3 regions of the Pseudonocardia sp. ICBG1034 genome follow, and region 3 is predicted to be linked to each of the others. Evidence: predicted binding sites of a transcription regulator. Region 3 holds the regulator's gene; each other region holds the start of a gene.
What was found. Region 3 encodes LexA, which represses DNA repair genes until DNA is damaged. Its sites were predicted from a motif close to CGAACACGTGTTCG; they were not measured.
Positions count from the first base shown of each region.

Region 1: the regulator LexA is predicted to act here: its motif matches at 3,280-3,293, upstream of KPF22_RS11500 (CoA transferase subunit A).
Region 2: the regulator LexA is predicted to act here: its motif matches at 4,686-4,699, upstream of recA (recombinase RecA).

Region 1 is NZ_JAHLEK010000015.1:2,119,312-2,128,894, reverse strand. Features, by position in the region: gene KPF22_RS11520 (IclR family transcriptional regulator C-terminal domain-containing protein) at 1-113, opposite strand, end outside; gene KPF22_RS11515 (lyase family protein) at 110-1,261, opposite strand; gene KPF22_RS11510 (HAD hydrolase-like protein) at 1,337-1,987, shown strand; gene KPF22_RS11505 (MOSC domain-containing protein) at 2,132-3,034, shown strand; gene KPF22_RS11500 (CoA transferase subunit A) at 3,337-4,080, shown strand; gene KPF22_RS11495 (3-oxoacid CoA-transferase subunit B) at 4,083-4,709, shown strand; gene KPF22_RS11490 (cytochrome P450) at 4,816-6,024, opposite strand; gene KPF22_RS11485 (FAD-binding oxidoreductase) at 6,060-7,190, opposite strand; gene KPF22_RS11480 (hypothetical protein) at 7,444-7,653, shown strand; gene KPF22_RS11475 (4'-phosphopantetheinyl transferase superfamily protein) at 7,777-8,484, shown strand; gene KPF22_RS11470 (DNA polymerase IV) at 8,531-9,583, shown strand, end outside.
Region 2 is NZ_JAHLEK010000021.1:41,051-50,633, forward strand. Features, by position in the region: gene modA (molybdate ABC transporter substrate-binding protein) at 1-718, opposite strand, end outside; gene KPF22_RS21745 (hypothetical protein) at 1,074-2,225, shown strand; gene KPF22_RS33260 (RecX family transcriptional regulator) at 2,254-3,456, opposite strand; gene recA (recombinase RecA) at 3,459-4,511, opposite strand; gene KPF22_RS21760 (DUF3046 domain-containing protein) at 4,771-4,965, opposite strand; gene KPF22_RS21765 (hypothetical protein) at 5,043-5,204, shown strand; gene KPF22_RS21770 (MFS transporter) at 5,214-6,476, opposite strand; gene KPF22_RS21775 (hypothetical protein) at 6,558-7,079, shown strand; gene KPF22_RS21780 (ATP-dependent helicase) at 7,140-9,583, shown strand, end outside.
Region 3 is NZ_JAHLEK010000015.1:1,753,025-1,762,607, forward strand. Features, by position in the region: gene dapF (diaminopimelate epimerase) at 1-229, shown strand, start outside; gene hflX (GTPase HflX) at 284-1,774, shown strand; gene KPF22_RS09755 (hypothetical protein) at 1,810-2,874, shown strand; gene lexA (transcriptional repressor LexA) at 2,903-3,661, opposite strand; gene KPF22_RS09765 (hypothetical protein) at 3,891-4,121, shown strand; gene KPF22_RS09770 (hypothetical protein) at 4,285-4,944, shown strand; gene nrdR (transcriptional regulator NrdR) at 5,462-5,953, shown strand; gene KPF22_RS09780 (vitamin B12-dependent ribonucleotide reductase) at 6,048-8,909, shown strand; gene KPF22_RS09785 (hypothetical protein) at 8,990-9,583, shown strand, end outside.

The DNA.
Region 1 (9,583 bases), 370 kb from region 3:
GCGAGGGTCTGCTGCGGGCGCTGCGCGTCGAAGGACCGGATGACGGCCAGCCCCCTGGCCAGCGAGCGGACCTGCTCGGTGCGCGGGGCGCCCACGTCCTCGGGGGTGCTCACGCCGGCCGCCCGGCGAGGACGGTGTCGACCAGGTCGGCGGCGTGCCCGGTGCCGTGGCCCTGGGCGCCCGCGGCGAGGTCGAGGTTGCGGGCCATCGCCTCGGGGTGCACCTGCAGTCCCTCCAGGCTCACCCGCAGCCGGGCCGCGGCGCCCGCGGTGACCCGCAGCAGCGCGACGAGCGTCTCCCATTCCGCGTGCCAGGCACCGGCGGCACGCTGGAACTCCTGCTCGGCGCCGGCGAGCAGCGTCGCGACCAGGCCGGGGGCGCGCTTCGCGGCGCCTCGGGCGGTGACGGCCGCGGCCGGGTTGCGCTTGTGCGGCATCGACGACGAGTCCCCCGGCGCGGACTCCGACACCTCGCCGAGCTCGGTGGCGGACAGCAGCACGACGTCGCCCGCGGGCTTGGCGCAGGCCCCGGCGGCGACACCGAGCGCCCCGGCGAGCTCGCCGATGCGGCTGCGTTCGGTGTGCCACGGCACGCCCTGCGGGGCGAGGCCGAGCCGCGCGGCCAGCGCGTCGGCGACGGCCGGGCCGAACGGGTGGACGGCCGCGAGGGTGCCCGCGGCGCCGCCGTAGGAGACCGGCAGCGCGGTGAGCACCCGGTCGAGCCCGGTGCGGGCCCGGTCCAGCCCGGTGCACCAGGTGGCGGCGACGAGGCCGAAGGTGGTGGGCAGCGCCTGCTGGCCGAGGGTGCGGGCGGCGCACGGGGTGTCGCGGTGGGTGGCGGCGAGCGCGGCCGCGGCGTCGGCGCAGGCGGTGAGGTCGGCGACGACGCGGTGCCCGGCCCGTCGGGTGAGCAGCATCAGCGCGGTGTCCATGACGTCCTGGCTGGTGGCGCCCGGGTGCACCGCGCGCTCGGCGCCGGGCTGGATCCGCGCCGCGGCCGCCTTGAGCCGCTTGACCAGCGGGATCACCGGGTTGCCGCCCTCGACCGACTCGGCGGCCAGCGCGTGCGGGTCGACGCCCGCGACGGCGGCGACGGCGCGTTCCACCGCGTCGGCGTCGTGCTCGGTGACCGCGCCCTGCTCGGCGGCGACCGCCGACAGCGCCAGTTCGACCTCCAGCAGGGCGGCGATCCACGCGCCGTCGTCGAGCAGGCCGTCGACCCGGTCGGTGCCGGACAGCGGCCCGAGCAGTGTGTTCGCCATGCGTACAAGTGTACGACCTGCGACCGTTCGGGGAGAAGGGACGGCCGGGTCTCCCGGGAGGCAGAATGACCCGACGTGCTGACCCACATCCTGCTCGACCTCGACGGCACCCTCGTCGACTCCGCCCCCGGCATCCTCGGCTCGATGCGCCGCGCGATCGACGAGGTGGGCCTGGACGTCCCCGAGTCCGCGCTCGGCACACACCTGCTCGGTCCGCCGCTCTACCGCAGCCTGCCCCCGATCCTCGGCGACGAGGGCACCGCCGCCGTGCTGCCGGTGTACCGGCGCCTCTACGGCGACGAGGACGGCTGCCTGGACTGCACGCCCTACCCCGGCGTCACGGAGCTGCTGCGTGCCCTGTCCGCGGCCGGCGTGACGATGGCCCTGGCCACCAGCAAGGGCGAGACCTCGGCCCGCAAGATCCTCGCCCACCACGGCTGGACCGACCTGTTCGCCGAGATCGTCGGCGACACCCGCGCCGCGGACCGGCCGACCAAGGGCGCCGTCGTCGCCGAGGCGCTGCGCCGGCTCGGGTCCCCCTCGGGCGCGGACGAGCCGCTGATGGTCGGCGACCGGCTGCACGACGTCGAGGGCGCCGCCGAGCACGGCCTCCGTTGTGCCGGAGCGGGCTGGGGCTACGCCGAGCCGGGCGAGCTGGAGGCCGCGGGCGCCACGACGGTGTACGCCTCCGCCGACGAGCTGCGGGCGGCACTGCTCGGCCACTGAGCTGCGACGTCCGGGTGAATCGGGCGCCGAGGGCCGCGCATCTGCGGCCGTCGACCGGAGGAGCGTCCTCAGCTGAGGACCGCTCCCGCGGGCCCGTCCGTTCGGGCCGTGCACGTCGAACGGACGGGCCGATATACACCGGACATGACGGTCGCAGCGCTCTACCGCTATCCGGTCAAGTCGATGCTCGGGGAGTCCCTGACCCGGGCCACCATCACCGAACGGGGGCTGCTCGGCGACCGCGCCTACGCGGTGCTCGACAACGGGACCGGCATCATCGCCAGCGCCAAGGTGCCCAAGCGCTGGCTGGGCCTGCTGAGCTTCTCCGCACGGTTCGTGGCCGAGCCGGCCGTCGGGGAGCCCACCCCACCGGTGGAGATCACCTTCCCGGACGGCTCGGTGCTGCGCAGCGACGACGAGGGCCTCGACGCCGCGCTCTCCGCGGCGCTGGGCCGCGACGTCTCGCTGATCTCGGTCCCCCCGGAGGGGAGCTACTTCGAGGAGCTGTGGCCCGACATCGAGGGCCTCACCCCGCAGCAGCTCGCGCCGCGCAAGCTCATCGAGGACACGACGACCCGGCACGAGGACTCCGGCGAGGTCATCAGCCGGTTCGACATCTCCGCGTTCGGGGCGCCGGGCACGTTCTTCGACCTGTCGTCGCTGCACGTGCTCACCGAGTCGACGCTGGACCGGCTGCGGGAGCTGAACCCGGACGCGACCTTCGACCCGCTCCGCTACCGCCCCAACATCGTGCTGCGCGACGAAGGGGCGGGCTTCGTCGAGAACGACTGGCCCGGCAGCACCAGCGCCCTGGGCGACGACGCCCGGATCACGTTCTCCTTCGCCACCATGCGCTGCGTCATGACCACGCTCCCCCAGGGCGACCTGCCCGACGACCCGGACACCCTGCGGACGATCGCGAAGAACAACCGCATCGAGATCCCGCAGGTCGGCGGGGTCTGGGCGTGCGCCGGGGTCTACGCCGAGGTCGCCGCGGGCGGGGAGATCGCCGTCGGGGACCCGCACACCGCCCCCGCCCCGGCCTGACCCACGCCGCGCCCGCCCGGCCGACGGTGCGCCGCGACGGCGGCGGTCGCCGAGATGCAGCTCAGCGGGGTGCGGGGCACCCTCGGGCCCCGCTGAGCTGGGCTCGGCACCGTGAGAGGGCACCCCCGCCCCTGGAACGTCACCGGGATGCAGTTCAGAGCTCCCGGTCGGCCTCTCGGACACCCCCGAGCTGCACCTCGGCGCGCGGAGGGTGGGTCCCGACCCGTCGGACGGTGTTCGCACAGCGAACGCTTGTGCGTCTGTCGTACACCGCGTACCCTCGCCGGCGACGGAGGTGCGTGATGGACAAGGTGGTGGCATCCGCCGCGGACGCGGTCGCCGACATCGGCGACGGGGCGTCGCTCGCGGTCGGCGGGTTCGGCATGTCCGGGGTTCCGACGGTGCTGATCGCGGCACTGCTGGAGCAGGGCGCGACGGACCTGGAGACGATCTCGAACAACCTGGGCGTCGACGGCTTCGGCCTCGGCACCCTGCTCACCGCCGGGCGCATCCGGCGGACGATCGGCTCCTACGTCGGCAACAACAAGGAGTTCGCCCGCCAGTACCTGGCCGGTGAGCTGGAGCTGGAACTGACCCCGCAGGGCACGCTCGCCGAGCGGCTGCGGGCCGGTGGCGCGGGCATCCCGGCGTTCTACACCCCGGCCGGGGTCGGCACGCTGGTCGCCGAGGGCGGGCTGCCCTGGCGCTACGCGTCCGACGGCTCGGTCGCCGTCGAGTCCCCGGCGAAGGAGACCCGCGAGTTCGACGGCGTGACCTACGTCCTCGAGCGCGCCCTCACCCCGGACTTCGCGCTGGTCCACGCCTGGAAGGGCGACCGGCACGGAAACCTGGTGTTCCGGCGCGCGGCGCGCAACTTCAACCCGGACTGCGCCGCGGCCGGGCGGACCACGATCGCCCAGGTCGAGCACCTGGTCGAGCCCGGGGAGATCGACCCCGACGCGGTGCACACCCCCGGCATCCACGTGCACCGCGTGCTGCACGTCCCCGGCGTCGAGAAGCCGGTCGAGTTCAGGACGGTGCGTTGACCATGGCCCTCAACCGTGACGAGATGGCCGCCCGGGTCGCGGCCGAGCTGCCCGACGGCGCGTACGTCAACCTCGGCATCGGCATGCCGACCCTGGTGCCCGGACACATCCCCGAGGGCCGGACGGTCGTCCTGCACTCGGAGAACGGGATCCTCGGCGTCGGCCCCTACCCCACCGACGAGGAGGTCGACGCCGACCTCATCAACGCCGGCAAGGAGACCGTCACCGTCGCCGACGGCGCCGCCTTCTTCGGCTCCGCGGAGAGCTTCGGCCAGATCCGGGCCGGGAAGCTCGACGTCGCCGTCCTGGGCGGGATGGAGGTCGCCGCGAACGGCGACCTCGCGAACTGGGCGATCCCCGGCAAGATGATCAAGGGGATGGGCGGGGCGATGGACCTCGTCCACGGCGCGCGCTCGGTGATCGTGATGATGGACCACGTCTCCAAGGACGGGTCCCCCAAGATCGTCGAGCGCTGCTCGCTGCCGATCACCGGCCTGGGCTGCGTCACGAAGATCGTCACCGACCTGGCGGTCATCGACGTGACGCCGGACGGGCTCGAGCTGGTCGAGACCGCGCCCGGCGTCGGCGCCGACGAGGTGCGGGAGAAGACCGGCGCCCCGCTGCGCTGACACCGCCCGCTGCGCCGGCACCGCCCCGCTGCGCCGACGGCTGCCGGGCCGGTCCGACACCGCCCGCCGGGCGCACCCTCCTCGGTCGCGCCCGGCGGCGGCGCCCTCAGGCGGGCTCGCCCGGTGTGACCGGCAGCCGGGACAGGCCCCGGACCAGTGTCGACTCGCGGTACACGAGCTCGGACGGATCGACGGCCAGCGCCAGGTCCGGCCGCTGGGCGATGAGCTTGCCGATGGCCACCCGCCCCTCGGTGCGGGCGAGCTGTGCGCCCAGACAGAAGTGGATGCCGTGGCCGAAGAACACCCCCGACGACGAGTCCCGGGTGATGTCGAGCCGCTCCGGGTCCTCCAGCCACTCCGGGTCCCGGTTCGCCGCGGCGAGGCCGAGCATGACGGTCGACCCGGCCGGGATGGTCACCCCGGAGTACTCGACGTCCTCGCTGGCGAACCGCATCGGGGCGTTGGCGACCGGCGACTCGAAGCGCAGGAACTCCTCCACCGCCGAGGTGATCAGCGACGGGTCGGCCTGCAGCCGGGCGCGCTGCTCGGGGTGGGTCAGCAGGGCGAGCACGCCGTTGCCGATCAGGTTGACCGTGGTCTCGTGCCCGGCGATGAGCAGCAGCGTCGCCATCGCGACGAGCTCCTCGGACGACAGGCGGTCGCCGTCGGCGTCGCTGACGGCGAGCAGGCCGGACAGCAGGCCGTCGTCGGGCTCGGTGCGCTTGCGTTCGATCAGCTCGGCGAGGTAGCCGTTCAGGCTGCCCATCGCGGCGAACTTCTCCTCCTGCGGGGAGTCGTCGACCATCACCGACGACCATGCCGAGAACATGTCGCGGTCCTCGGCGGGCACCCCCAGCAGCTCGCAGATGACCAGCACCGGGACCAGGAACGCGTACTGGCGCATGAGGTCGACGGGGCCCTCGGCGGGCAGCGCGTCGAGCAGCTCCTGGGTGATCTCCTCGACCCGGGGCTGCAGGTCGTTCATCCGCCGCACGGTGAACGAGCGACCGACGAGCTTGCGCAGCCGGGTGTGGTCCGGCGGGTCCATCAGGATCATCATCGGGATCGGCGCGGCCGGCTGGCCCTCGCGCTGGTCGGCGGGGAGCGTCCAGCGCCAGTCCTTGCTCAGCCGCGGGTCGACGAACGCCGCACGGACGTCGGCGTAGCGGCTGATCAGCCACGCCTTGCCGTCCGGCAGTGCGAGCTCGCGCACCGGCTCCTCGGTGCGCAGGGCCGCGTAGGCGGGGTGCGGGTCGGTCCAGAAGTCGCCCGAGAACAGGTCGTGCGTCTCGGTGCCGGTGGTGGTCAGCGCCATGGGGACCATGGTGCCAGCCATGGGTAAGCGACCGCTTACGTCGGCCGTGTGACCGAGCACACAGCCGGGTCGAGCTCGACGTCGGCCGGGGCGGGGTGGCCCAGGACGACCGAGGCGGCCAGCGCCGCCAGTGCCGGGGCGGACTCGATGCCCGACCCGCCCTGCCCCGCGACGAAGAAGAACCCCGGGTGCTCCGGGCGCGCGCCCAGCACCGGGGCGCGGTCGGGGGCGAAGGTCCGCAGCCCCGCCCACGCGGTCCGGACCGACCGCAGCCCGAGCGTGGTCGCCGAGCCCACCCGGTCCAGGGCGAGGGCGACGTCGAGCTCGTCGGGCCGCGCGTCGCCCGGCTCGGCCGGGGTCTCGTCGGCCGGGGAGACCAGCACGACGTCCGCCTCGGCCTTGAGGTACCAGCGCTCGGCGGCGTCGGCGATCATCGGCAGGACGGCACCGTCGACGGTGAGCACCGACGGGTCGCCGACCGGGCAGGCGGCGATCGTGCGCCGGTACGGGGTCAGCCCGGCGCCGGGTACGCCGGCCAGCGCCGCCACCGCGTCGGCCCAGGCCCCGGCCGCGTCGACGACCACTCCCGCCCGCACCCGGTGCCCGCCGGTCGTCGTCGCGCTCCAGCCGGAGCCGTCCCGGTCCAGCGCGGCCACCCGGGCGCCGCGCAGCACGGTGCCACCGCGGGCGCGCAGCCCGCGCCGGTAGCCGTCGTGCAGGGCCGCGGTGTCGACGTCGCAGGCGCCGGCGGTCCACGCGGCCGCACGCGGGGCGCGGCGCAGCACCGGCGCGCGTCGCCACGCCTGCGCGGGGTCCAGGGCGACCGGGGCGCCGGGCTCACCGTGCTGCTCGCGCAGCGTCGTGGCGAGGCGGTCCGCGGCCTGCTCGTCGTCGGCGAGGTGCAGGACCGGGCGCGGGGACAGCAGCGGCGGCGTGCCGAGCTGCCCGGGCAGCGCGGCGAATCGCGGCCCGGAGGCGTCGATCAGCGCGCGGAACGGGCCGGAGCCGTGGCCGGGGATGTAGGTGGCGGCCGAGCGGGCGGTGGAGTGGACCGGCAGGTCCTGCTCGGCCTCGGTCAGGACGACGCGGGCGTGCGCGGCCAGCTCCCACGCGACCGACACCCCGGCGATGCCGCCGCCGACCACCAGCACGTCCGCCGTCTCCATGCCCGCGACGATAGGTCGGCGGCCCCCGGGAAAACCGGTGGCCCCGGCCCGGGCGGTCGTCGTAGCGTCGCCGCCATGCTGATCCGGTTCCTCTGAGCGGCCCGCGGAGTCGATCTCCGCGCTCCGCCGCCGGCCCGTGACGTCCACCGGGCCCGGAACCGTCGCCGCCCTCGTGCGGCCCTTCCGGCGTCCCCGCGCGTCACCGGCCCTCCGCACCCGGTCCGAGTCCGACCCGATGCTCCGAGGAGGTCGTATGCCCACGACCCGACACACCCCTGTCCCCACCGCCGACACCGGTCCCGCCGGGGCGCCCACCCCCGCCAACCGCGCCGAGCGTCGCGCGGCGAGGCGCGGCCGGTCCGGCGCCCCGGGCGGCCCGCCGGCACCGCGCACGGCGGGGCCCGCCCCGCAGGCCCGCCCGGCCCACGTCCGCACGGACTTCGCCGCCCGCCGCAGCGGCTGAGGGGACGGGCACGATCACGGATCGGGCACCGGGGACGTCGGCGGGCGACCCTCCGCGTGCCCGATCCGTGATCACTCCCGGCGGTGCGGCCCGGCGCGGGAGCGACGTGGAAGGCTGGACGCCGTGACCGTCACCGTCTGGTGGGCCGCCCCGGCCGATCCCGGCGACCGCGCCGACCTCGTCGCGCTGCTGGACGCCCATGAACGCGAGCGGCTCCTCGCACTGCGCAGGCACGAGGACCGCGCCCGCTACCTCGCCGCGCACGCCCTGGCCCGGCTCGTGCTCGCCGAGCGGCTCGACGCCGACCCCGCCGCGCTCGTCCTGGACCGGACCTGTCGCTGCGGGGAGCCGCACGGCAAGCCTCGCCTGGCCGGGCGCGGCGACGACCCCGGGTTCTCGCTGACCCACTCCGGCTCGCTGGTCGGCGTCGCGGTCGGGACCGGCCCGGTCGGCGTCGACGTCGAGGCGCACCGCCCGCTGTCCGGCCTCGACGGTCTCGTCCGGCACGCCCTCTCCCCCGCCGAGCTCGCCGCGGGCACGCCCGACGGCACCGGGTTCCTGGTCACCTGGACCCGCAAGGAGGCGCTGCTCAAGGCCACCGGCGAGGGCCTGTCGAGTCCGATGGACGCGATCACGCTGTCCCCGCCGCACGCCCCGGCCCGGGTGCTGGGCTGGACCGGCACCGGCGGGAGCTGGTGGGTCGCCGACGTCGCCACCGGCCTCGACGACCACCCGGGCGCCGTCGCCGGGGCGGGACCGGTGGCCCCGGTCGTCACCGTCGCCGACGGCGACGCGGTCCTGTCGGTGCGCCGGGGCACGATGCACGGGTGATGGTGAGGTGACCGCGGCGGCCGACCGCTGGGTGCTGCATCTCGACATGGATGCGTTCTTCGCCTCCGTCGAACAGCTGACCCGGCCCACCCTGGCCGACCGGCCGGTCCTGGTCGGCGGCGCGGGACCGCGCGGCGTCGTCGCGGGGGCGAGCTACCAGGCGCGGGTGTTCGGGGCCCGCTCGGCGATGCCGATGGGGCAGGCGCGGCGGCGCTGCCCGCACGCGACCGTCCTGCCGCCCCGGTTCTCGCTGTACAAGGCGCTGTCCGAGGAGGTCATGGCCGTCCTCGGCGAGTTCTCCCCGGTGCTCGAGCCGGTGTCGGTCGACGAGGCGTTCGTGGAGCCGCCCGACCTCGTGGGGGCCTCCCCGGACCGGGTGCGGGAGTGGGGCACCCGGCTGCGCGGCGCGGTGCGCGAGCGCACCGGGCTGCCCGCCTCGGTGGGTGCCGGGTCGGGCAAGCAGGTCGCGAAGATCGCCTCCGAGCTGGCCAAGCCGGACGGGCTGCGGGTGATCGCCCACGCCGAGCAGGCCGCCGTGCTCGACCCGCTCCCGGTGCGGTCGCTGTGGGGCATCGGGCCGGTCTCCGGCGAGGCACTGCGGAAGATCGGGATCGAGACGATCGGACAGCTCGCCGCGATGGACGCCCGCGAGGTCGCCGGGGTGCTGGGCGGTGCCGTCGGGTCCGAGCTGCACCGCCTGGCCCGCGGTGTCGACGACCGTCCGGTCGCCCCGCGCGGCGCGGCCAAGCAGATCAGCGCGGAGACGACCTTCGACGCCGACCTGACCGCGATGAGCGCGGTGCACACCGCGGTGGAGTCGATCTGCGTCGCCGTGCACCGGCGCCTGGTCGCCGACGGCCGGACCGCCCGAACCGTCACGGTGAAGGCGCGGACCGGGGACTTCACCACCCACACCCGGTCCGAGACGACCCCCTTCGGGACCCGGGACCTGGCGACCCTGGTCGCGGTGGCCCGGCGGCTGGCCGAGGGCGCCGTCGGCGAGGGCGGGGTGCGGCTGCTGGGGGTGTCGGTGTCCGGCTTCGGCGACGAGCCGCCACTGGCGCTGTTCGACGCGGTGCCGTCGGAGAGCGGGTGGACG
Region 2 (9,583 bases), on a different contig from region 3:
TCTGCGCCAGCTCGGCGTTCCTCGTGTTCGTCAGGACGACGATCGGGTACTGGTTGACCGCCTCCGACGCCTGCGGGATGTCGACGCCCTGCGCCTGCCCCTTCGACGCGGTGACGTCGGTCCGGTAGACGAGCCCGGCGTCGGCGTTGCCGGTGGTGACCTTCTGCAGCACCGACTTGACGTCCTGCTCCTCGGAGACGGGCGTGATGTCCACGCCGGCGGCCTTCTCCACCTTCTCCGTCGCCGAGCCGCACGGCACCTGCGGGGCGCAGACCACGGTCCGCAGGCCGGGCCTGCCCAGGTCCTGCAGCGACGCGATCTGCTTCGGGTTCTGCGGCGCGACCGCGATCTGCAGGGTGTTGGTGGCGAAGACCTCGGGCTGCCCCTGGGCGTTGCCCGCGTCGGTCACCTTGGTCATGTTGTTCTGGTCGGCCGAGGCGAACACGTCGGCCGGGGCGCCCTGGTTGATCTGCTGGGCCAGGGCCGAGGACCCGGCGAAGTTGAACACCACGTCCGTGCCCGGGTTGGCGGCCTCGAACTTCTTCTCCAGGTCACCGAACGTGCCGGTCAGCGACGCCGCGGCGAACACCGTCAGCGTGCCGCCCTGCGCCTCGCCGCTCGGCTGCGCGGCGGTCCCGGCTCCCCCGCCGCAGCCCGCCAGCGCGAACAGCGCCGTCACCGCCAGCGCGGCGCCGGCCACTCGTCCTCGGATCCTCACGAACACCCTCCCGGGATCGACTCCCCGCGCCGTTCTTCGATCACGAACTGCGGCTCGGCGGGCATCCTATGCACGCAATCACCGCTTACGCACCCTCGATCGACACGCAGGACCGGATCTCCGGTGTGCGGCTCGACTGTGGACTCTCAGTGATCGCTCAGCGTCCTCTGGGCTTGCTCTGCGCAACGACCGGAAGGGTCACCCGCGGCGGCGGATCGTGCCGCCACGACGCAGGAGGACGACGGCGCATGGTGTTGGAGACGCTGGTCCCGCCGGGGGCCCCGACCCCGGGGACGACGGCGGTGGGGGCGACCCGCGGGCGGGACGGGTCCACACCGGGTCCGGCGGTGCGGCGATGAGCGCGGTCGACACCACCGTCGGGATCGCACCGGGACCGGAGCCGTCGCGGCGTCGCCGCCGCAGGCGTCGGGCGGGTGCCGTGCTGGGGGTGCTCGTGGTGCTGCTCGGCGGCGCGGGCGCCGGGGTGGGCGCGGTGACGCCGGCCGCGCCCCCCGGTACCGGGCCGGTCGGGGCGACTGCCGAGTGGGCCCGCGACCACGGGCTGAACTGGCTGGTCACCGGCCTGGAGAAGCTCCAGTACGCCGTGGATGCGCCGTCCGAGGGCGGTACCCCGGCCGGCGGGATCCCGCGGGCGCCGGGTGCGCAGTCCGACCCGGCGACGACGCCGCCGCTCGCCCCGGTCGCGGCGGGAGCCCCGCTGCCAGGGGAGGGCGTGTGGCAGACCGTCGTCGCCGACCACGGGCGGCCCGCGGTGCAGGTGACGACGCTGCGGGTCGACGACACCCACACCTCCTACCTCGCCGGGGTGCTGCGGATGGACCCCGCGCTGGTGCGGGGCACCCTGCACCCGGGCGTCGGCGAGCCCGCCGGGCGCTGGCACGCGTCGACGTCGCTGGCCGGGAGGGCGGGTGACGGCGTGGCGGTGGCGTTCAACGGCGGGTTCAAGCTGTCCGACCCCAGTCACAACGGCTACTACGCCGAGGGCCGCACGGTCGCGCCGCTGCTGCCCGGCAAGGCCAGCCTGGTCCTGCACACCGACGGCCGGGCCGACGTCGGGGCCTGGGGCACCGAGGTCGGGATGGGGCCGGACGTCGCGAGCGTGCGGCAGAACCTGCTCCCGCTCGTCGACGACGGCGCGGTGAACCCGACGTGCGCCACCGGCGGCACCGCGGAGTGGGGCAGCACGGTCGGGCAGAACGCGTTCGTCCACCGGTCCGGGTTCGGCGTGACCGCCGACGGCACCGAGGTGTACGTCGCCGGACCGGCGCTGTCGGTGTGCACGCTGGGCAGGCTGCTCGCCGACGCCGGCGTGGTCCGCGGCATGGAGCTGGACATCAACCCGGCCTGGGTGAGCGGGACCTACTTCCACGACCGGCCCGGGCACACCCCGCAGGGGTTCGCGCTGTTCCCGGCCGAGCAGGTGCCGCCCACCCACTACCTCGCGCCGACGATGCGGGACTGGTTCGCCTGGTACCTGCGGTCGTGACCGGGCGGCGGGTCCGGCCCGGGGCGGGTCAGTCCTCGGGCGGGGCCTCGCCCAGCTCGTCGGCCTCCGCACCGGCGGCGGCGATCTCCTCCTTGACCACCCCGTAGGCGACCCCGGGCCCGTAGCCCTTGCGCGCGAGCATGCCGACCAGCTTGCGGGCGCTGGACTGCCGCTCCTCGCGGCTCCCGACGGGCAGGCTCCGCAGCCGCCGTACGACGAGCTCGCGGGCCCGGTCGCGTTCGGAGTCGTCGTCGATGCCGGTGAGCGCCTCGTCGGCGATCTCGCGGTCGACGCCCTTGCGGTGCAGCTCCATCGCGATCGCCCGCTTGCCGAGGCCGCGGTGGCGGTGGCGGGACCGGACCCACTGCTCGGCGAAGGCCTGGTCGTCGACGAGTCCGACCTCGTCGAACCGGTCGAGGACGCGGTGCGCGACCTCGTCGGGGATCTCCTTGCGACGCAGCGCGTCGCCGAGCTCCTTGACCGTGCGGGCGCGGTCGGTGAGCAGGCGCAGGCAGATGTCGCGGGCGCGGGTCTCCTGCTCCTGCGGTGTCTCGACGCGGGGGGTGGCGTCCTCGCCCCGACGTCTCCCCCGGCCACGGCCCTCTCCGCGGCGCCGGCCACGGGGGGTGGTGCTCTCCTCGACCGGGTCCGGCCCGGTGACCTCGGGCGCGGCGGCCCGGTCGGTCGCGCCTGCCGCGGCGGCCGGACGCCGACGCGCGGTCGCGCCGTCGCGACGGGGTCCGCTGCGGCGAACGCCCCGTCCGGACAGCTCCTCGAAGGAGACCACACGGGGTGAGCCGGGCTCCGCACCGCCGACGCCGCCGTCGGCGCTCTCCCCGGAAGCCGGGTCGAGCCCGGGGCCGTCGAGGGTCAGCCTGCGGACCGGGGCGGGGGCCGCCGTCCCGTCCGTCGCGCCGTCCGTCGCCGGTCCCGTGGACCAGGCAGCCGGCGGGCCGGTCGCCGTCGTGGGGGCCTCGTCGGCGCCGCTCAGCGCGGCGAACGAGACCTGGTGGGGGCTCGTGTCCCAGCCGGGGACCGCCGGGGGCTCGGCGACGGACTCGTCCGGCTCGCCGCCGGTCGGGTCGGCGGTCCGGATCGCGGGCGACTCCTGCTCGTCGGTGACCGACGGGGTCACCCCGAACAGGTCGTCGAGCGGGACGGTGCGGGGCCTGGTCGGCTCCGCACCGTCCCGTCCGGACGTGCCTCCGGACCCGTCGCGCTCGCCGGTCACGCTCAGAAGTCGACCGGGGCCGGGAGGGGCTCGACCGGGCTGGTCTCCTCGGCGTCGACGACGGCGCCGATCCCCAGCTTCTCCTTGATGCGCTTCTCGACCTCGGCGGCGACGTCCGGGTTCTCCTTGAGGAACTTGCGGGCGTTCTCCTTGCCCTGCCCCATCTGGTCGCCCTCGTAGGTGTACCAGGCACCGGACTTGCGGATGATCCCCTGCTCGACGCCCACGTCGATCAGCGAACCCTCCTTGGAGATGCCGACGCCGTAGAGCACGTCGAACTCCGCCTGCTTGAACGGCGGGGCCACCTTGTTCTTCACGACCTTGACCCGGGTCCGGCTGCCGACCATGTCGGTGCCGTCCTTCAGGGTCTCGATGCGGCGGATGTCCATGCGGACCGACGCGTAGAACTTCAGCGCCTTACCACCGGTCGTGGTCTCCGGGGACCCGAACATCACGCCGATCTTCTCGCGCAGCTGGTTGATGAAGATCGCGGTGGTGCCGGAGTTGCTGAGCGCACCGGTGATCTTCCGCAGCGCCTGGCTCATCAGCCGGGCCTGCAGACCGACGTGGCTGTCGCCCATCTCGCCCTCGATCTCGGCGCGCGGCACGAGCGCGGCCACCGAGTCGATGACGATGATGTCGAGCGCGCCGGAGCGGATCAGCATGTCCGCGATCTCCAGCGCCTGCTCACCGGTGTCCGGCTGGGAGACCAGCAGGTCGTCGGTGTCGACACCCAGCGCCTTGGCGTACTCCGGGTCGAGCGCGTGCTCGGCGTCGATGAACGCCGCGACGCCTCCGGCCGCCTGCGCGCTCGCGACGGCGTGCAGCGCGACGGTCGTCTTACCGCTGGACTCCGGGCCGTAGATCTCGACGACGCGGCCGCGCGGGATGCCCCCGACGCCGAGCGCGACGTCGAGCGCGATGGAGCCCGTGGAGATGGCACTGATCGGGACGCGGGCCTGGTCGCCCAGGCGCATCACCGATCCCTTGCCGTGGTTCTTCTCGATCTGGGCGAGGGCGAGTTCGAGCGCCTTGCCGCGGTCCGGAGCGGACATCTCTTGACTCCTCGCTGGTGGTCGACGATCGGGTCCTGCTGGTGTCTTTCGGGGAGGCACACCACAACGGTATGGGGTACCCCTGACAGTTACGGGCCCGGATCGGCGCCTGTGGACAACTCGCCCGCCACCGCGCCGCAGGACCGGTACCGCGAGCCCTGGCGGAACCGTAGACGAACACGCGTTCGATCCGACACCGCGACACGCCGACCGGACACCCACGGGAGCCGAGCGGTCACCACGACCGCCCGGGGCGCCGCTACCGCCGTGCGGGTGGGACCTCGTAGGCCGCGCAGACCGCGCGCCAGACCCGGCGCAGGTCGAGACCCGCCTCGATCGCCTGCTCGACGGTCCGGCCGCCGAGGTCGGCGAAGACGTGGTCGCGGGACAGCGACGCCGCCCGCACCGGCCCGAACTCGCCCTCCATCAGTTCCCGGAAGTGGCTCAGTCGCACGCCCGCGAGGGTAGACGGGTCACCCGCTCCGTGCGGTGTCCGCCCGATGACGGCCCGGAGCCGGTAGCCTGGGTGATATGTCCGAACTGCTCACGACCGTCCCGGTCGACGTCGCCGACGAGGTCCTCGCGACGACCGGCATCGGGTCACCCCTGGCGTGGCAGGTCGTGTCGCTGCTCGCGCTGCTGTCCGCGCTGGTCGTGCTGGTGCGCTGGTGGCTCCACCAGCGCCGTCGCTGAGGGTCCCGCTCAGCCTGCCGCCGGGCGTCCCGTGCGGGCCGGGCGCACGACCACCAGCAGGAACGGCACCGTCGCCACGACCACCAGCGCGCCGAGCAGCGCGTAGGACGACACCGTCACGAGCACCCCGGCCACGATCCCGGCGGCGGCGCCGGCCAGGTTCATCGCCACGTCCACCGAGCCCTGCACCCGCGGCCGGTCGGCCACCGCCAGCGACGACGTGAGCTGCGCCGACCCGCCCACCACCGCTGCCGACCAGCCCAGACCGAGCAGCACCAGGCCCACCGACAGCAGGCCGGTCGCGGTCGGCGCGGCGAGGGCGCAGACCACCCCCGCCAGCGGCAGCAGCACCCCGGCACCGGCCAGCACCCGGGCCGGTCCCAGCCGGTCGGCGAGCCACCCGAACAGCGGGCTGAGCGCGTACATCCCCGCGATGTGCAGGCTGATCACCAGCCCGACGACCGACAGCGCCGCGCCGCCGTGGTCCATGTGCACCGGGGTCATCGACATCAGCCCGACCATCACCGCGTGCCCGAGCACGATGCCGACCGCGCCGAGCAGCGCGGGGCGCGAGGCCCGCAGCACCGCCCACGGCCGCACCGCCGCGGCCCCGGGCGCGGTGGCCGGCGTCCCCGCGTGCTCCCGGGCCCGCAGCAGCGGGTCGGGCCGCAGACCCAGCCACCCGGTCAGGGCCGCCAGGGCGAAGGCGACCGCGCAGAGCAGGTACGGACCGGCGACACCGGGCAGCCCGGCCGACACGGCCACGGCGGCCGGCGGACCGAGCAGGTTCGGCCCGGCGACCGCACCGACCGTCGTCGCCCACACCACCAGCGCGAGCGCACGGCCGGCCCGCGCCGGCGCGGCCAGGTCGGTGGCGGCGTAGCGCGCGGCGAGCCCGACCGCCGTCCCCGAGCCGACCAGCAGCAACGACACCAGCAGCAGCGCCACCGAGCCGGTCGTGGCCGCGACGACCGCACCGACCGCGCCGAGCAGCCCCACCAGGTGGCCCCCGACCAGCGCGGGACGCCGTCCCCGGGCCTGGGCCACGCGTGCGACGACGGCGGCCGCACCCGCCGCGCCCAGCACGCTCGCCGTCGACGCGACGCCACCGACCGCGGGCGAGCCGGACAACCGGGACGCGACCAGCGAGCTCGCGGCGATCGAGGTCGCCACGGCCGTCCCGCCGAGCACCTGCCCGATCGCGAGCACCGCCAGCAGGCGGGGCTGGGCGGGGTCCTGCGGCGGGGAGGTGGCGTCGGGTGCGGCGGTCACGGACGGATGCTGCCGTGCCACGGCCGCCGCGCGCCAGGGCGTTACGCTCCGGCCCGGCCACACGAGCGGAGGACGGTGGACATGGCGGGCACGACCCCGAACACACGCAGGTCGGCGGGCACGGACGACGCGGAGCTGCAGAACGCCTACCGCATGGTCTCCGACGTGCTGGCCGGAGCGGTGCGCGAGACCCTCGCCGCGCCGGGGCCCGACCCGGCCCGGTTCGCCGTGCGCAGGCTGACCGCGGTCGACCGGGACATGCCGCCGGACGCCACCCCGCCCGGCTGGTCGCTGGCCTTCCTGGTGCTGGCCGACTGGTACGACGCCGCCCGCACCGCGCTCGCCGACCACGACGACCGCTCCGAGCGGGCACTGGGCTGGATCGGGAGCAACCTGGGCCCGCGCTACGCGGCCCGGGCCCGCTACACGGTCGCCCCGCTCGTCGACCCGGCCGACGCCCGCGAGACCTCGCACTACGTCGACGCGCTGGGCGTGGACTTCCTGGCGTCGATGGTCTGGACGGTCGCGGCGGTCGTCGCCGAGTTCCCGGCCGAGGACACCGCGGAGGTCTGGCCCCGCACGAGGGCCGACGCCGCCCGCTGACGTCGCAGGTCACGCCCGGTCCGACGGGCGCTCGACGGGTGACTGTCGGACCCCACCCGCATGATGGTCGGCGTGACCGCACTCGAGGGCTTCTCCCCCGCCACCCGCCAGTGGTTCGAGGGGGCCTTCGCGGCGCCCACGGCGGCCCAGGAGGGCGCCTGGTCCGCGGCGCAGGCCGGGCGCAACGCGCTCGTCGTCGCGCCGACCGGGTCGGGCAAGACCCTCGCCGCGTTCCTCTGGGCGCTGGACCGGCTCGCCGCCACCCCGCCGCCCGCCGAGCCGAAGCACCGCTGCCGGGTCCTCTACGTCTCACCGCTCAAGGCCCTCGCCGTCGACGTGCAGCGCAACCTGCGCTCGCCGCTGACGGGCATCCGCCAGGCCGCACAGCGGCTCGACGAGCCGGTCCCCGACATCACCGTCGGGATGCGCACCGGCGACACCCCGGCCGACGAGCGACGCCAGTTCCAGCGCACCCCGCCGGACGTGCTGGTGACCACCCCGGAGTCGCTGTTCCTGCTGCTCACCTCGGCCGCGCGGGAGTCGCTGCGCGGGGTGACGACGGTGATCCTCGACGAGGTGCACGCCGTCGCCGGGACGAAGCGGGGGGCGCACCTGGCGGTGTCGCTGGAACGCCTCGAGGAGATCACCGAGGCCACCCCGCAGCGGATCGGGCTCTCGGCGACCGTGCGCCCGGTGGACGAGGTCTCGACGTTCCTGTCCGGCACCCGCCCGGTCGAGGTCGTGCAGCCCGCGATCCCCAAGACGATCCGGGTCGAGGTGCAGGTCCCGGTGCCCGACCTGGCCGCGCTCGACGAGCGGCCCGCCCCGGGCAGCACCGACGAGGAGGTCGTCGGGTCCGCCGCGGGCACGGCGCGCAAGCCCTCGATCTGGCCCGCGGTGGAGGAGCGGCTGCTCGGCCTGGTGCGCGAGCACCGTTCGACCATCGTGTTCTCCAACTCCCGCCGGCTCGCCGAGCGGCTCACCTCCCGGCTGAACGAACTCGCCGCCGAGCAGGAGGCCGCGGCCCTGGAGGAGGCCGCCGACCTCGACGCCGACGCCCCGGGTGCGTTCCCGGCCGAGGCGGTCGGGCAGTCCGGGGTGGGCGGCGGGGCCGCGCCGACGGTCGCCAAGGCCCACCACGGCTCGATGTCGCGCGACCAGCGGACCCTGGTCGAGGAGGAGCTGAAGTCCGGCGTGCTGCCGTGCGTCGTCGCGACCTCCAGCCTGGAGCTGGGCATCGACATGGGGGCGGTCGACCTGGTCGTGCAGGTCGAGGCGCCGCCGTCGGTCGCGTCCGGGCTGCAGCGGGTCGGGCGCGCCGGGCACCAGGTGGGCGCGGTGTCCGAGGGCGTCGTGTTCCCGAAGTACCGCGGGGACCTCGTGTCCTGCGCCGTCGTCGCCGAACGGATGACGACCGGGTCGATCGAGTCCACGCGCTACCCGCGCAACCCGCTCGACGTGCTGGCCCAGCAGATCGTCGCGATGGTCGCGATGGAGTCGTGGCAGCTGTCCGACCTCGCCGCGACGATCCGCCGGGCGGCCCCGTTCGCGGCGCTGCCGGACTCCGCGCTGCACTCGGTGCTGGACATGCTGGCCGGGCGCTACCCGTCCGAGGAGTTCGGCGAGCTGCGCGCCCGCATCACCTGGGACCGGGTCACCGACGAGCTGCGCGGCCGCCCGGGCGCGCAGCGCCTGGCCGTCACCTCCGGCGGCACCATCCCCGACCGCGGCCTGTTCACCGTGATGACCCCGGGCGGCGCGGACGGCGCCGGGTCGCGGGTCGGCGAGCTCGACGAGGAGATGGTCTACGAGTCCCGCGTCGGGGACACGTTCCTGCTGGGGACCTCGTCGTGGCGGGTCGAGGACATCACCCACGACCGCGTGATCGTCACCCCGGCGCCGGGGGTGCCCGCCCGGATGCCGTTCTGGAAGGGCGAGTCGATCGGGCGGCCGCTGGAGCTGGGCCGGGCCGTCGGCGCGTTCGTGCGCGAGATGTCCGGGCTGGCCGACGCCGACGCCCGCGAGCGCGCCGGCGCGGCCGGGCTCGACGAGTGGGCCTGCGACAACCTGCTGTCCTACCTGCGCGAGCAGCGCGAGGCGACCCGGCACGTGCCGAGCGACCGCACGATCCTCGTCGAGCGGTTCCGCGACGAGCTGGGCGACTGGCGCCTCGTCGTGCACTCGCCGTTCGGGGCGCAGGTGAACGGGCCGTGGGCACTGGCGATCGCCGCCCGGATGCGGGAGCGCCGCGGGGTCGAGGTCAGCGCGTCGGGCGCCGACGACGGGATCGTGCTGCGCCTACCGGACGCCGTCGACGACAACGGCACCGAGGTCGTCCCGAGCGCGGAGGACGTGTTGCTGGAGCCGGGCGAGATCGAGCAGATCGTCGTCGCGGAGCTGGGGAACTCGGCGCTGTACGCGTCGCGGTTCCGGGAGTGCGCCGCGCGGGCGCTGCTGCTGCCCCGGCGCGACCCGCGCCGCCGCAGCCCGCTGTGGCAGCAGCG
Region 3 (9,583 bases):
GGGGGAGACCCGTTCCTGCGGCACCGGGACCGTCGCCGCCGCCGTCGCCGCGCTGCGGCACGCCGGGCACTCCGCCGGCGACGTGCAGGTCACCGTCCCGGGCGGGCTGCTGCGGGTGACGGTGGAGGCGGGTACCGACGAACGGACCGGGCCCACGACGCTGCACGGCCCGGCCGTGCTGCTCGCGTCCGGGGAGCTGGACCGGGCGTGGTGGGACGCGCCCGCCTGAGCGTCGCGAATCCGGGCGGACACGGGCCCCGCGACGTGGGAGGATGGGGTCGAGATGACTGATGCCCACACGCACCCCTCCGTGACCCCCTCCGCGTCGAACCCGGTTCCGACGGGTGGCGAGCTCGACCTGGAGGAGCGCACGTCGTTGCGCCGGGTCCACGGGCTGTCCACCGAGCTCACCGACATCACCGAGGTCGAGTACCGCAAGCTCCAGCTGGAGCGGGTCGTGCTCGTCGGCGTCTGGACCGAGGGCACCGCCGAGCAGGCCGAGAACTCGATGACCGAGCTGGCCCGCCTCGCCGAGACCGCCGGTTCCGAGGTAATGGACGGCCTGGTCCAGCGCCGCTCCAGCCCGGACCCGGCCACGTTCATCGGCTCCGGCAAGGTCGAGGAACTGCTCGGAACCGTCCGCGCCACCGGCGCCGACACCGTCATCTGCGACGGCGAGCTGTCACCCGGCCAGCTCCGCCAGCTGGAGGAGCGGCTCAAGGTCAAGGTCATCGACCGGACCGCGCTGATCCTCGACATCTTCGCCCAGCACGCCCGTTCCCGGGACGGCAAGGCCCAGGTCGAGCTCGCGCAGCTGTCCTACCTGCTGCCGCGGCTGCGCGGCTGGGGTGAGGCGCTGTCCCGGCAGGTCGGTGGCCGCGCCGCGGGCGGTGTCGGTATCGGTGGCCGTGGCCCCGGTGAGACGAAGATCGAGCTGGACCGGCGCCGGATCCGCGCGCGCATGTCGAAGCTGCGCCGCGAGATCGGCGCGATGCGCCAGGTCCGCGAGACCCAGCGCGGCAGCCGTCGCCGCAACGAGATCCCGTCGGTCGCGATCGTCGGCTACACCAACGCGGGCAAGTCGAGCCTGCTCAACCAGCTCACCGACGCCGGCGTGCTGGTGCAGGACGCGCTGTTCGCGACGCTGGACCCGACCACCCGGAAGGCGCAGACGCCCGACGGGCACGAGTACACCCTCACCGACACCGTCGGGTTCGTGCGGCACCTGCCGCACCAGCTCGTCGAGGCGTTCCGCTCCACGCTGGAGGAGGCAGCCCGGGCCGACCTGCTGGTGCACGTCGTCGACGGGTCCGACCCGCTGCCCGACGACCAGATCGCCGCGGTCCGCCAGGTGCTCGTCGAGGTCGGTGAGGCTGCGGGCGACACGATGCCGCCCGAGCTGCTCGTGATCAACAAGACCGACGCGGCCGGTGACCTCGCGCTGGCCCGGCTGCGGCACGCCCAGCCGGACGCGGTGTTCGTCTCCGCGCACAGCGGTGACGGGATCCGCCGGCTCCGGGAGCGCATCGCCGAGCGACTGCCGCGCCCGGAGTACGAGGTCGACCTCCTGCTGCCCTACACCGAGGGTGCGCTGGTCGCCCGGCTGCACGACGACGGCGAGGTCCTCGCCGAGGAACACACCGCCGACGGCACCCGGATCCGGGCGCGGGTGAAGCCCGAGCTGGGCACCGCGGTGCTGCCGTTCGCGGTGGCGGGCTCGGCCCTGCCGACCGGGACCGGCACCGACCTGCCGGCGACGGCGGCGGGCCACTGAGCGTCCCACCGGCCGGGCGGCCGGGTCCCGGGACCGTGGCCCGCCGCCTGACCGCGGTCCTCTGCCTGGCCGGTGCGCTCACGGGTGCGGCCGCGCCGCCGCCCGGGGCGACCCCGGCCTGCTCGATCGACGACCCGCGGCTGGCGGAGCTGTCCGGGCTGGTCGCCGAGGGCCCGCCCGGCGCGGCCCCGCAGCGCTACCACGCCGTCGTCGACGGCGGCGGGACCGCGCGGGCGTTCACCCTGGATCCGGCCGGCTGTGCGGTCACCGGCACCCGGCAGGCCGACGTCCCGGTCACCGATGTCGAGGACCTCGGCCTCGGACCGGGCGGGGAGCTGTGGCTCGCCGACACCGGCGACAACGGGGCGCGGCGCGGGTCGGTCCGGCTCGTCGTGCTGCCCCCGGCCGGGCCGCCACGGGTGCACGACCTGGTCCACGCCGACGGTCCGCGCGACGTCGAGGCACTGCTGGTCGGCGACGACGGCGTGCCCCTGCTGGTCGACAAGACCACCGGGGCCGCCGGGGTGTACCGGCCCGCCGCGCCGCTGCGCGACGGCGGGGACCCCGTGGAGCTGCGCCGGGTGGCACAGGTGGTGCTGCCCTGGTCCGGCACCGGCGGCGGGCCGCTCGGGGCCGCCGGGTCGCGCACGGTCACCGGCGGCGGGCTCTCGCCGGCCGGGGCCGGCGGCGGGCGCGCCGCCGTGCTGCGGACCTACACCGACGCCTGGGTGTTCCCGCTGCCCGCCGGCGGACCGGCGACGGCCGACGCGCTGGTCGCGGCCCTGGGCGGGGCACCGCTGCCGGTGCCGTTGCCGGGGGAGGCGCAGGGTGAGGCGGTCGCCCCGGACGGCCGGGGCGCGCTGCACTCCGGGAGCGAGGCGCGGGGCCTGACCGCGGCGGCGGTCACGGTCGTCCCGGGCGCGGTGTCCGCGGCGACCGTTCCGCAGGCACCGGTCGTGCCTCAGCCCGCCGCGGTGCCGGAGTACCGCACGTACCCGTCGTGGCTGCCTGCCGCGGGCGGGGCCGCGGCGCTCGGGGCGCTGCTGGTCGCCGGCGCCGTCGCGATGTCCCTGCACGGACGGCGCCGCCGGTCCCGCTGATCGCGGGAGCGGGCGCCGTCCGAGGAGGTCAGAGGCGGCGCAGGACCGCCACGACGCGGCCCAGGATCGACGCGTCGTCACCCGGGATCGGGTCGTAGGCGTCGTTCGCGGGCATCAGCCAGATGTGCCCGTCCTTGCGGCGGAACGTCTTCACGGTCGCCTCGCCGTCGATCATCGCGGCCACGACCTCGCCCTGCTCGGCCACCGGCTGCTGGCGCACGACGACCCAGTCGCCGTCGGTGATCGCGGCGTCGACCATCGAGTCGCCCTTGACGTTGAGCAGGAACAGCGTGCCCTCGCCGACGATCTCGCGCGGCAGCGGGAACACGTCCTGCACGGCCTGCTCGGCCAGGATCGGGCCACCGGCGGCGATGTCGCCGATGAGCGGCACGAACGCCGGCGCCGGCCGCGCGGAACGCAGGTCGGCGGTGTCGGTGTCGGAGTCCGTCCCGTCGGTACCCGCGATCTGCTCCGGGCTGCGGACGTCGACCGCGCGGGTGCGGTTCGGGTCGCGCCGGAGGAAGCCCTTGCGCTCCAGGGTGCGGAGCTGGTGGTGCACCGACGAGGTGGACGTGAGGCCCACCGCGTCACCGATCTCGCGGACGCTGGGCGGGTAGCCGTACCGGTCCACCCAGTCCCGGATGACGGCCAGGACCTTCTTCTGCCGCGGGGTCAGGCCGCGGGTGTCGGCCGCGGGGTCGGGGAACTCCCGGACCTTCGCGGATCCCCGGTCCGCGGCGGTGCCGGTCACGCCGGGACCACCGTGTCCGGTGTCGTCCGCTGCCATCGCATTCGCCTCCTCGGGGTACTTACGGCGACGACCCTAGCCGCCACGGGCCCGTTCGCCAAACATGCGTTCGAAGTCGCCCGGGGCGTGTCGTGGATTCCGCCGGGCCGCAGTGGTACAACATCGCACAGGCGTTCGATCGAACACTGGTTCGATCGAACGCGGTCCGCGCCGCCGTCCGGCCGCGCGGGGGCGACCGGCAGCGGGAACGGCAGCGGGGGTGGCGATCGTGGGTGCGGCGGTCATCGGGGACGTGACGGTCATCGGGCGGGTCCCGGTACGCACCACGACCGGCGGGGTGCGGCCCGGCCGGGTGCCGGGCGTCGTGCGCCGTGCGGTGGCCGCGTCGGGTGTCCTGCTCGCCTCGGCGGCCGCGGTCGTCGGGCTCGGGGTGCTCGCCGACGTCGCGGTCGCCACCCACGGCCCGGCCGGGCCGCCCGCGGTCGGCGCACCACGCTGAGAACGTCCCCGGCACGGGCGACGACCTGCGGGAACGCGGTTGTTGTCGGTGCCGGGTGCTACACCGCTCGTACGCCCGTTCGACCGGGCTCGGGGAAGGGCCGGTCGGGAGCGGGGGAGACGAGACCGCCCGGGGGACGGGCGGTCCGACGGCAGGAGGAACCATGCGAGAGCTCGACGAGCGGATCCGCGACCACGGGGCGGTCGGCTGCCTGACCGGCGCCCCGGCGCCCGGCACCCCCACCTCGCGCGCCCGGCGCGCCGCCCGGGAGCGGGTGCGGGCCGCCGACGGTCTCGCCGGTGCGGCGGGTGCCGGCTCGTCGGCCGCTGCGCGCGCGGCCCACCGGTGGGCCGCCCACGGGGCGCGCGAGCGCGCACTGACCGAGTCGGTGGCCCGTCATCCCGCCGCCCGTTCCCGGCGCGCTCCGGTGTCCGGCGCCCCCGGGGCCGGTGTCCCGGTGTCCGGTCCCACCGGTGGTCCGAACCCCGCGGTCCGGACGCCCCGCTGCACCGCCGCGGGCCCGGCCCCGGCGGCGACGGCGACCCTGACGCGGCCCGCGCCGGCCGCGGCGCCGCCCCGTCCTCGGTCGGTGGCCGTGCCGGCACCGCGCACCGTCCGTCCGCCGTCCCGGCGCTGCCTGGTCCCGGCCCGCCCGCGTCCGGCCCGCAGCCGCGCCCGCGGGCGCCTGGAACGGTTCCTCGCGGGGGTCGCGGCCCTGCTGTGTGCGACGACCGCGGTGGTGGCGCTCGGGCTGCTGGGCGACGCGGCGGCGGGCTGGAACGCCCCCGCGGCCGCCGTGCCGTCGGTCGGCGCCGTGCGTTGACATCGGCGGCGCCGCGCGGCGCGACGCCGCACCCCGTGGTGCGCACGGCCGTGCGCTGCGGGGCGGTCCGAGGTGGTGACGGTGCGGAGCGACGGACGCCGCGTCGGCGTCGCATCGGGTGACGGCTGCGTGGGGTGGCGCGCGGATGTCGGGACGTGGTCGCCGGGATGTCGCCGGAGGAGTCGGCGACGTGCCGCCGGGCGCGTCCGCAGGGCGTGTCCCCGCATCGGGTGGCCGCCGGTCGCGGTCCCTCCGGCGCGACGGACGGCGCCGCCCGCGACGTTCCTCGGCGCCACCAGCGCCGATGCCCCGCTCCATGATCGTCGGCGACGGACCGGTCGCGGAACGTGGTGTGCGAGGCTCGGTTCCCGATCGGGCGAAGCTCGGCGTGGCACCGGGCCCGGGATGGCGTACCCCTAGATGTAGGGGTTACATTGGTGTCGTTCCGCCACTGGTTGGGGGGACGGATCGCTGCGGAGAGTTTCCGGAACGTCACGGAAGAGGGGTGTGAGCGTCCATGCGCTGCCCGTTCTGCCGACACCCGGACTCCCGCGTGATCGACTCCCGGACCGCCGACGACGGGACCTGCACCCGCCGGCGCCGGTCCTGCACCTCGTGCGGACGACGGTTCACCACGGTCGAGGAGGCCGTGCTCGCCGTCGTCAAGCGCAGCGGGGTGACCGAGCCCTTCAGCCGGCAGAAGGTCGTCGGCGGGGTTCGGCGGGCGTGCCAGGGCCGGCCGGTCGACGAGGACGACCTGCAACAGCTCGCCCACCGGGTCGAGGAGACGGTGCGGGCGCGCGGGGCGGCGGAGCTTCCCAGCCACGAGGTCGGGCTGGCGATCCTCGGGCCGCTGCGTGAGCTCGACGAGGTCGCGTACCTGCGGTTCGCGAGTGTCTATCGGTCCTTCTCCTCCATCGAGGACTTCGAGAAGGAGATCGCCGACCTGCGTTCGGCGGCTGCCGGGGAAGCAGCCGACGACGAGGCCGGTCACCACCCGGACGGCTGAGCGGCGCGTCGTCGTCGCCGGTCGTACCGGGAAGAGAGCCGTCCGCGCACCCCAGCGTGCGGGCGGAGAAGCGTCGGATGTGCGGAGGCAGTTCATGACCGAGACCGTCGGGGGCCCGACGACAGACACCGGTGAGAGCGCGGCGGCCAAGCCGTCGCGTGGCCGCGGGAAGACCGGCGCCAAGCGCGCGCCCGGCCTGACCGTGCAGCGTGTCTTCACCACCGAAGGGGTCCACCCCTACGAGGAGGTGGAGTGGGAGCGCCGCGACGTCGTCATGACGAACTGGCGCGACGGCACCGTCAACTTCGAGCAGCGCGGCGTCGAGTTCCCGCGCAGCTGGTCGGTCAACGCCACCAACATCGTCACCAGCAAGTACTTCCGCGGCGCGGTGGGCTCGGACACCCGTGAGTCCAGCCTCAAGCAGCTCGTCGAGCGGGTCGTCGGCACCTACAAGCGGGCCGGTCTCGAGCACGGCTACTTCGCCACCGAGGGCGACGCCGAGATCTTCGACCACGAGCTGACCTGGATGCTGATCCACCAGGTGTTCAGCTTCAACTCGCCGGTGTGGTTCAACGTCGGGACCGCCAGCCCGCAGCAGGTCAGCGCCTGCTTCATCCTCTCGGTCGACGACACCATGGAGTCGATCCTGAACTGGTACCGCGAGGAGGGCCTGATCTTCAAGGGCGGCTCCGGTGCCGGCCTGAACCTCTCGCGCATCCGCTCGTCGAAGGAGCTGCTGTCCTCCGGCGGCACCGCCTCGGGCCCGGTCTCGTTCATGCGCGGTGCCGACGCCTCCGCGGGCACCATCAAGTCCGGCGGAGCCACGCGGCGCGCGGCGAAGATGGTCGTCCTCGACGTCGACCACCCCGACATCGAGGAGTTCGTCGAGACCAAGGCCAAGGAGGAGGCCAAGGTCCGCGTCCTGCGCGACGCCGGCTTCGACATGGACCTGGGCGGCTCCGACATCACCTCGGTGCAGTACCAGAACGCCAACAACTCCGTCCGCGTCACCGACGAGTTCATGCGCGCCGTCGAGGGGGGCACCGACTTCGGTCTGCGTGCCCGCATGACCGGTGAGGTCATCGAGCGCGTCGACGCCCGCAAGCTGTTCCGCGGCATCGCCGAGGCGGCCTGGAACTGCGCCGACCCCGGCATCCAGTACGACGGCACGATCAACGACTGGCACACCACCCCGGAGTCGGGGCGCATCAGCGCGTCGAACCCGTGCTCGGAGTACATGCACCTGGACAACTCCAGCTGCAACCTGGCGTCGCTGAACCTGCTGAAGTTCCTCGACTCCGACGACCGGTTCGACGCCCGGACCTTCGCCAAGGCCGTCGAGCTGATCATCACCGCGATGGACATCTCGATCTGCTTCGCGGACTTCCCGACCGAGCCGATCGCCGACACCACCCGGAAGTTCCGCCAGCTGGGCATCGGCTACGCCAACCTCGGCGCGCTGCTCATGGCGACCGGCCACGCGTACGACTCCGAGGGCGGCCGCGCGCTCGCCGGGTCCATCACCTCGCTGATGACCGGTGCCGCGTACAAGCGCTCCGCCGAGCTCGCCGGCGTCGTCGGCCCGTACGAGGGCTACGCCCGCAACGCCGAGTCCCACCAGCGCGTCATCCGCAAGCACGCCGCGGAGAACGACCGCATCCGCACCTTCGCCTCCAGCACCCCGGTGCAGAAGCTCGCCACCGAGGTCTGGAAGCAGTGCCAGGACATCGGGCAGGTCAACGGCTGGCGCAACGCGCAGGCGTCGGTGCTGGCCCCGACCGGCACGATCGGCCTGATGATGGACTGCGACACGACCGGCATCGAGCCGGACCTGGCGCTGGTCAAGTTCAAGAAGCTGGTCGGCGGCGGCTCCATGCAGATCGTCAACCAGTCGGTGCGCCGCGCCCTGGACAACCTCGGCTACCAGGCCGAGCAGGCCGAGGCGATCGTCGAGTACGTCGCCGAGCACGGCCACGTGGTCGACGCCCCGGGCATGAAGCCCGAGCACTACGAGGTGTTCGACTGCGCCATGGGCGACCGGACGATCGCCCCGATGGGCCACGTCCGCATGATGGCCGCGGCGCAGCCGTTCCTGTCCGGCGCCATCTCCAAGACGGTCAACATGCCCGAGCGGGCGAGCGTCGAGGACGTCGAGCGGATCTACCTCGAGGGGTGGCGCCTCGGTCTCAAGGCCCTGGCGATCTACCGCGACAACTGCAAGGTCGGCCAGCCGCTGTCCGCGGGCAAGGGCGGCGACAAGAAGGCCGACGCCGAGCCGGAGAAGCACGTCGTCGTCGAGCAGCGGCCGGTCCGCAAGCGGCTGCCGAAGAAGCGGCCCAGCGAGACCGTGTCGTTCACCGTCGGTGGCGCCGAGGGCTACCTCACCGCCGGCAGCTACCCCGACGACGGCCTCGGCGAGATCTTCGTCAAGCTCGGCAAGCAGGGCTCGACCCTGGCCGGCGTGATGGACGCCTTCTCGATGTCGATCTCGGTGGGCCTGCAGTACGGCATCCCGCTGGAGTTCTACGTCTCGAAGTTCTCCAACCTGCGCTTCGAGCCTGCCGGGATGACCGACGACCCGGACGTCCGGATCGCGACCTCGGTGCTGGACTACCTGTTCCGCCGCCTGGCGCTGGACCACCTGCCGTACGAGAAGCGCGCCCAGCTGGGCATCTTCTCCTCCGACGAGCGGTCCGCCCAGGTCGAGAACGACTACGGCACCGGCGAGAAGCTCGACATGGAGGAGTTCCGCTCCTCCGTGCCGACGACCGAGGAGCGCAAGGAGGCCGGTGTCGAGCCGGCGCCGGTCGAGGTCGGCAGCTCCACCGAGCTGCTCGAGCTGCGTCTGGGCAAGGCCGCCGACGCACCGCTGTGCATGACCTGCGGGACGAAGATGCGCCCCGCCGGGTCCTGCTACCTCTGCGAGGGCTGCGGCTCCACCAGCGGCTGCAGCTGACCGACACCGCACCGCGCCGGGGCGGCTCCGACACCGGAGCCGCCCCGGCGCGTGTGGTGGAGGCAGGGATCGGGGACCACGTGACCGAGGACCGCACCGCGGAGGTGGCCGGGCGCCTCGGCGTCGACCCGCGGGTGCTCGCCGTACTCGTCGCCGCCCCGTGGCGCGTCGCGGACGGCCACGACACCGGGCCCGTCGCGGAGCCGGCGGGGGAGCGCGGGACCGTCTACGTCGGTGTCCCGTCCCCGGCGGAGCTGCGCGAGCTCGACCTGCCCGCCGGCGGGCTGCGGCACTTCGGGCTGACCCCGGCCGACCTGCGTCGCGGCGGCTGGACCGACGCCGACCTGCGCTCGGCGGGGCTGCTCCCGCCCGGCGCGACGCCGGACCCGGTGGCCTGGTTCGTCGCCGGGGAGCCGCCGCAGCTGATGCTCGGGTTCGCCCCGGCGGGTCCGGTGCTGCTGGCCCGCCCGGAACCACGACGGGACGGCCGTCTCCCGGTGCTGGACCCGGCGGACGCGGTGGAGGTACCCGTCCTGCCCGGCTGCGACGACCCGGACGGCGACGCCGGGCTCGCCGTCCGCCAGGTGCGCGACGGTCTGCTGCGCCGGGCCCGGCGCCGGCTGACCCACTGCGTGATCTGCCTGCGCCCGGTGCACCGCGCCGCGACGACGCAC